Regions from separate parts of the Chryseobacillus diguaensis genome, predicted to be linked through region 1. Evidence: a T-box and tRNA genes for the amino acid it is inferred to sense, from the RefSeq annotation. Region 1 holds a T-box; the other holds one or more tRNA genes.
The links. A T-box is a leader RNA that pairs with one kind of tRNA and senses whether it is charged. The one in region 1 lies ahead of glyQ (glycine--tRNA ligase subunit alpha), so its partner is inferred to be a tRNA-Gly.
Positions count from the first base shown of each region.

Region 2: it encodes a tRNA-Gly, which carries the amino acid that the T-box ahead of glyQ (glycine--tRNA ligase subunit alpha) is inferred to sense. The anticodon was not compared.

Region 1 covers NZ_JBMKNV010000003.1:436,368-439,782, forward strand. The annotation lists gene era (GTPase Era) at 1-679, shown strand, start outside; gene ACOT8F_RS07190 (YqzL family protein) at 820-963, shown strand; gene recO (DNA repair protein RecO) at 994-1,746, shown strand; T-box leader at 1,977-2,148, shown strand; gene glyQ (glycine--tRNA ligase subunit alpha) at 2,244-3,134, shown strand; gene glyS (glycine--tRNA ligase subunit beta) at 3,127-3,415, shown strand, end outside.
Region 2 covers NZ_JBMKNV010000002.1:10,230-13,644, forward strand. The annotation lists gene ACOT8F_RS02860 (DUF1206 domain-containing protein) at 1-2, opposite strand, end outside; gene ACOT8F_RS02865 (FMN-binding glutamate synthase family protein) at 245-1,834, shown strand; tRNA gene ACOT8F_RS02870 (tRNA-Gly) at 1,939-2,012, shown strand; gene ACOT8F_RS02875 (B3/B4 domain-containing protein) at 2,081-2,746, opposite strand; gene queG (tRNA epoxyqueuosine(34) reductase QueG) at 2,830-3,415, shown strand, end outside.

The sequences.
Region 1 (3,415 bases):
CATGATGAAAATTGCCACTAATACACTTAAAGAAGTTGATATGATTTTATTTATGATCAATGCGGAAGAAGGATACGGCCGGGGCGATGAATTTATCATTGAACGCCTCAAACAAACCAGCACACCGGTTTTCCTTGTTATTAATAAGATCGACCAGATTCATCCGGATCGGTTATTTCCGCTCATTGAACAATATAAAGCCCTTTATCCATTTAAAGAAGTAGTGCCGATTTCTGCACTGCAGGGCAACAATGTCGATACGCTGCTTGAAAACTTAACAGGATACTTGCCTGAAGGACCACAATACTATCCTGCTGATCAGGTAACTGATCATCCCGAACGTTTTATTATTTCAGAGCTGATCCGCGAAAAAGTGCTTCATTTAACAAGGGAAGAAATTCCTCATTCAGTTGCCGTTGTCATTGAGGCTATTGAAAGGCGCGATGAAGGAGCTATTTATGTTAGTGCCACTATCATGGTAGAGCGGGATTCCCAAAAAGGAATCATCATCGGCAAACAGGGCAGCATGCTGAAAGAAGTTGGACAGAGAGCAAGAGTGGATATTGAAGCTCTGCTTGGTTCAAGAGTATTTCTTGAGCTGTGGGTAAAGGTTCAAAAGGACTGGCGCAATAGGCTTTCCCAGCTTCGTGATTTCGGCTTCAGGGAAGATGAATATTAATATTTAGAGATACTAAAATTGTCTTTTATGCAAAATGGATTTAGTAAAATTTGTTTAACATGAAAAGAAGGAGAAATGGCTAATAATAACGATATGAAAAGAAATGCTTGCTGGTCTTAAAGATGAAAGGTGGGGGTTTTATGTTGGATTTTACCTGGAAGGTTTTTTTTCAGACAGGTAATATTGATACGTACCTTCTTTTTAAAGAAATTGAACAGTACCGGGAAGAATTGCCCGATTTGCAAGGGGATGAGCAAGCTGAATTTGATTTTCCTCTATCGTAATAGCCTGATCCTTCCGGATGGTGAGAGGATTTGCTTCAAAAATGTGAAGGCATCGTTATTCGGACGAATAACTATGGAGAAACCAATAAAATTGTCACATTATATACAAGAGAGCTGGGAAAAGTAGGACTAATGGCGAGAGGGGCAAAAAAGCCCAACAGCCGTTTGGCTGCCTCAACCCAGCCTTTTACTTATGGTATGTTTATGTTCCAAAAAAGCAGCGGGCTTGGCAGCATGCAGCAGGCAGAAACAATTGACAGCATGAGGGCGATCAGGGAAGATATTTTTTTGACTGCCTATGCTTCGTATACAGCTGAACTGCTCGACAAGGGAACGGAAAACCTGCAAACCAATCCTTTTTTGTTTGAGCTATTTTATCAGACCCTGCATTACTTAGGAGAAGGTCTTGATCCGGAAATACTAGTCCGTATTTTTGAAGTGAAGATGCTTAGTGTTTTAGGTCTGCATCCATCGCTCGATTCTTGTGCTGTGTGCGGGAACAAGGAAGGGACATTTCATTTTTCCATTAGAGAAGGCGGTTTTATCTGCCATCGGTGCTTTGACAAAGACCCTTACAGATTCGCTATTTCTCCAACTGCAGTCAAGCTGCTCAGGCTGTTTTATTATTTTGATTTAAACCGGCTTGGCCAAATATCCGTTAAGCCTGAAACTAAGCTTGAACTGAAAAAAGTAATTGAGGCTTATTATGATGAGTATTCAGGGCTTTTTTTAAAGTCAAAGAAATTTCTGGATCAGGTTGAACAAATGCGTGATAAATTATAAATCTCATCTTTTATAAGGCTGTTTTTGCAAAGATTGTTGTTATTCTTATGAGTTTCGAACACGAATGAAGATAAGCTTCGTGCATCTTTTCTTAAAAAGCGCAGTTGTATTTTAGAATTCTTTTTTGGTGAAAAACAATAAAGCTTAAGAAAAGAGACTTTAACCAAGTGATATTTCACTCAGGGAGATTGACATGAAGCTGAAATTCGATTAATATGCAAGTAATATAATAGGCTGCATTGAAGGAAAGAAGTACTTATTGAAATTCACTAAAGCGATTCCGGGATGGTGTGAGCCGGAAGAAGGCAAATAAGGAAGGGCATTCCTGAGCAGCGCGCTGAAAGTGGCTGTGCTTAAAGCACAGCAAATAGGGTGGAACCGCGGGTAACTCTCGTCCCTATGTCTAATTTAAGACATAGGGACGGGAGTTTTTTGTTTTTGTTCGGGGATTCACCATCCTATCCTCAGCTGCTATTACAAATCGGGAGGTAATTGGAATGAATATTCAACAAATGATTCTTACCTTGCAAAAGCATTGGTCTGATCAAGGCTGTGTTTTAATGCAGGCCTATGATACGGAAAAGGGTGCGGGAACAATGAGCCCTTATACATTTTTAAAAGCTGTCGGGCCTGAACCGTGGAATGTGGCGTATGTAGAGCCTTCCCGCCGTCCTGCAGATGGCCGCTATGGCGAAAATCCTAACAGACTTTATCAGCATCATCAGTTTCAGGTCATTATGAAGCCGTCACCTGATAATATACAAGAGCTATATCTTGATTCCCTAAAAGCGCTCGGCATTAATCCGCTGGAACACGATATTCGATTTGTGGAAGATAACTGGGAAAACCCTTCGCTTGGCTGTGCAGGTCTTGGTTGGGAAGTTTGGCTGGATGGAATGGAAATCACCCAATTTACTTATTTTCAGCAGGTTGGCGGAATTGAGTGCAAGCCGGTTTCTGTTGAAATTACTTATGGTATTGAACGTTTGGCTTCTTACATACAAGATAAGGAAAATGTATTTGATCTTGAATGGACGGAAGGCTACACAGTGCGGGATATATTTCTGATGCCAGAATTTGAACATTCAAAATATACGTTTGAAACATCCGATCCTGATATGCTTTTTCAGCTGTTTACCATCTATGAAAAAGAAGCACACCGCCAAATGAATGAAGGGCTTGTTCATCCAGCCTATGATTATGTTTTAAAATGCTCTCACACGTTTAACCTTCTTGATGCAAGAGGAGCAATCTCTGTAACGGAAAGAACAGGGTATATCGGCAGGGTGAGGAATTTGGCGCGCAAAGTGGCCAGGACTTACTTTGATGAACGGGAAAAGCTTGGATTCCCAATGCTGAAAGAAAAGGGGGCTAGCGATCATGAATAATCGAGATTTGCTTTTAGAAATAGGACTTGAAGAACTTCCTGCAAGGTTTGTGACGGATGCTATGAATCAGCTGGGAAGGAAGCTTGAGGGATGGCTGAAGGATAAAAAGCTTTCTTACGGTGAGGTTTCCCTGTACTCTACTCCGAGAAGGCTTGCTGTACTGATAAAAGATGTTGCAGCAAAACAGGAAGATATAGAAGAGGAAGCAAAGGGGCCAGCAAGAAAAATTGCTCTCGATGCGGGTGGAAACTGGTCCAAGGCAGCTATGGGCTTCACAAGAG
Region 2 (3,415 bases), on a different contig from region 1:
ATTATCACCACTCCTTTCGATTCTTTATAAGTGTAATTAATAGATTCCCTTTAGATGCAAAAGAAAAACCTGGGATATATATGATGCGATTTCATTACAATTTGAGAATATGCAGAAAGAAGAGCTTACAGGCAAATGAAATGAATTTTAACTCCTGGTTATAACTTCCTCCCCCATGCAGGATTAACGGAACAGCTGAAAGGGAAATCATTCCTTAAAGATATATCTTAAGGGGGAGAAGAGAATGAGTATTGCAGACATTGCGGCAGTTATTCTGATTGGGCTGGTGCTGCTTTCACTAATCGGAATTGTAGGTATGTTCGCGTGGTTCTTTTTTCAGAATGAGAGACAGCAGGAACACGCGATCTTAAGGAACTATCCGGTTTTCGGGAAAATGCGCTACATTATTGAAAAAATGGGGCCTGAGCTTCGCCAATATTTATATAACAATGATAATGAAGGAAAACCATTTTCAAGACGTGATTACTTGAATGTGGTGTTAGCCGGCAAATACAATAGCCGGACGATGGGATTCGGATCGGAGCGGGATTTTGATAAAGGAGGATATTACATAAACAATTCTCTTTTTCCAAAACAAGCCAGGGAGCTTAGAATTCGCCAGGAGCCGCTTATCGATACAAAGGTTTACAGCATTGATAAGGAAAAGCTTTTTAACAGGAAGGAGCACAGAGAGGATCAGAAGATTAAGCCATTTTATCTTTCTGAACAAGATGAAATTGTGATCGGGGAAAAGAGTACACGGATGCCTTTTCACGTAAAAGGTCTCGTCGGCCAGTCGGCGATGAGCTATGGATCGATCGGCGACCATGCCATCACTGCATTGTCAAAAGGGCTTGGCATGGCAGGCGGAACATGGATGAATACAGGGGAAGGCGGTTTGTCAGATTTTCACTTGGAGGGAAATGTGGACATTATTTGCCAGATTGGACCTGGATTATTTGGTGTGAGGGATAAGGCAGGTAACTTCTCCTACGAGGAATTTAAGAAAAAGAGCAGCATTCCGCAAGTTAAAGCTTTTGAGCTAAAGCTGGCGCAGGGAGCTAAAGTGCGCGGAGGCCATCTTGACGGTAAAAAGGTAACAGAGGAAATCGCGAAAATCAGAAATGTGGAGGCGTGGAAAACGGTTGACAGTCCAAACCGGTTTGAGCATTTACCTAATGCAGAGAGCCTGCTTCATTTTATCGAAGAGCTTCGGGAAATTGGCGGTAAACCGGTTGGAATGAAAATCGTCGTTGGCAATAGAGGGGACCTTGAGGATCTTTTTCTAAAAATGAAAGAGAAAAACAGCTTTCCGGACTTTATCACTGTGGACGGAGGAGAAGGCGGAACTGGAGCATCCTTTCAGGAATTGGCTGATTCTACGGGACTGCCGATTCATCAGGCACTGCCTATCGTTCATGAAACGCTTTTAAAATACGGGATTCGGGAGCACGTGAAAATCTTTGCTTCCGGGAAACTTTTGACACCGGATAAAATCGCTGTTGCCCTTGCTTTAGGGGCCGATCTCGTGAACATTGCAAGAGGAATGATGATGAGTGTCGGCTGCATTATGGCTCAGGTTTGCCATACGAACAACTGCCCGGCAGGCGTTGCGACAACAGATCCAAAGCTTCAAAAAGCGCTGAGTATTGAGGAGAAAAAATACAGGGTGTGCAATTATGTCGTTTCCTTAAGAGAAGGTCTTTTCAATTTGGCTGCAGCGGCTGGTCTTGAATCGCCGACTCAGTTTGAAATGAAGCATGTGACGCTTCTTGGTGACGAAGGAAAGCTGAAGGATAAGGTGCCAGTTAGCATTCATAGCAGCAACATTTGAGAAAAACCCTTATAAAAATCCTCCAGACACTATATCTGGAGGATTTTTTAAATTATTGTTGCATAACATTCAAATATCTGATAAAATAATCTTTGTCAACAAATGCGGGTGTAGTTTAATGGTAAAACCTCAGCCTTCCAAGCTGATGTCGTGGGTTCGATTCCCATCACCCGCTCCATACATAATTTCAGTAACAACGCAGTGTTCCGTTTCTCCTGAAAACGAAGCATTGCGTTTTTTTCTATGTTATCGGATGATTTGAATGTCTGATGTTCCGCCATGAACTTGAGTAAACATGTCAGACAGAGACCGCAAAAGCTTGTTTGCTTCTTCTTCCTTCATTGAAGGCTTCAAGTAAACAATCTGCAGAGCCTTGGTTGTTTCTTCTGTACATGCTGTCCTTTTTGAATCCACATAAGGGCTGCCAAAGGGGCCGATGTCATCAGCTGAAAGCAATTTACCTCCCATGCTTACATCACGGCCGTTAATGGCAGGATAGCTTGAGTCGGCATCACCGATTGTTATCGTGACATTTCCATTAATTTCATTCAGATCATAGATGCCAAGAGGAATTTCATAACGCAATGAAAAGAAGTTGTTTACATCTGCAGCTGAGTGAACAGGGTTTAAAAACTGCTGTTTTTGAATACGGCGGTATAAAGCTTCGTTTGCTGGCCGATACCGGTTAGGGTCAGTACCTGTTTTTTTGAAAACATCGCGCCATTCTGAAATGCCCGGAAGCGAATTCACTTCCATACCTTCAAGATCAAGGACAAGTGATTCTTGAAACAAACGGAAGCGCCCTTTGAGCATTTGAGGTGAACTTCCGACTTCGATATGATGATAGGTAAGAACTCCGACTTTAAAATCGGGGATCAATTCCTTTACTTTACGATCAATCGAGATTTCCATACATTACCCTCCCAGTTTAGATAAGCTTTATTTTATCATAGAGGAAGACGTTTTTTACAACAGAGAGAAAGGAGGCTACTAATATGAATTATGCAGCATTAAAAGAAGAAATCATTGCCTACAGCAAAACGATCGGAATTGATAAAATCGGTTTTGCCGGTGCAGATGTGTTTGAATCCTTAAAGCAGCGGCTGAAGGTCAGTGAAGCACTGGGGTATCAGTCAGGCTTTGAAGAACCGGATATTGAAAAGAGAACGGATCCGTCGCTCCTCTTACCAAAAGCACGCTCCATTATATCAATTGCCCTCGCGTATCCCTCAAAGCTTAAAAATCCCCCAAAAAGCACGAAGGAAGACCGAAGAGGCATTTTTTGCCGCGCTTCGTGGGGAAGTGATTACCATGATATTCTCCGCGGCCGCCTAAAAAATCTTGAAGCATTTATAGAAGAAAAACTGCCTGAGGCAAACGTGAAATCGATGGTTGATACAGGCGAGCTTTCCGACAGGGCAGTTGCTGAAAGAGCGGGAATCGGCTGGAGCGGGAAAAACTGCGCGATCATTACGAAGGAATTCGGTTCATACGTCTATCTAGGTGAAATCGTGACGAACATTCCCTTTGAACCAGATCAGCCGATGGAGGACCAGTGCGGCACATGCAGCAAATGTGTGG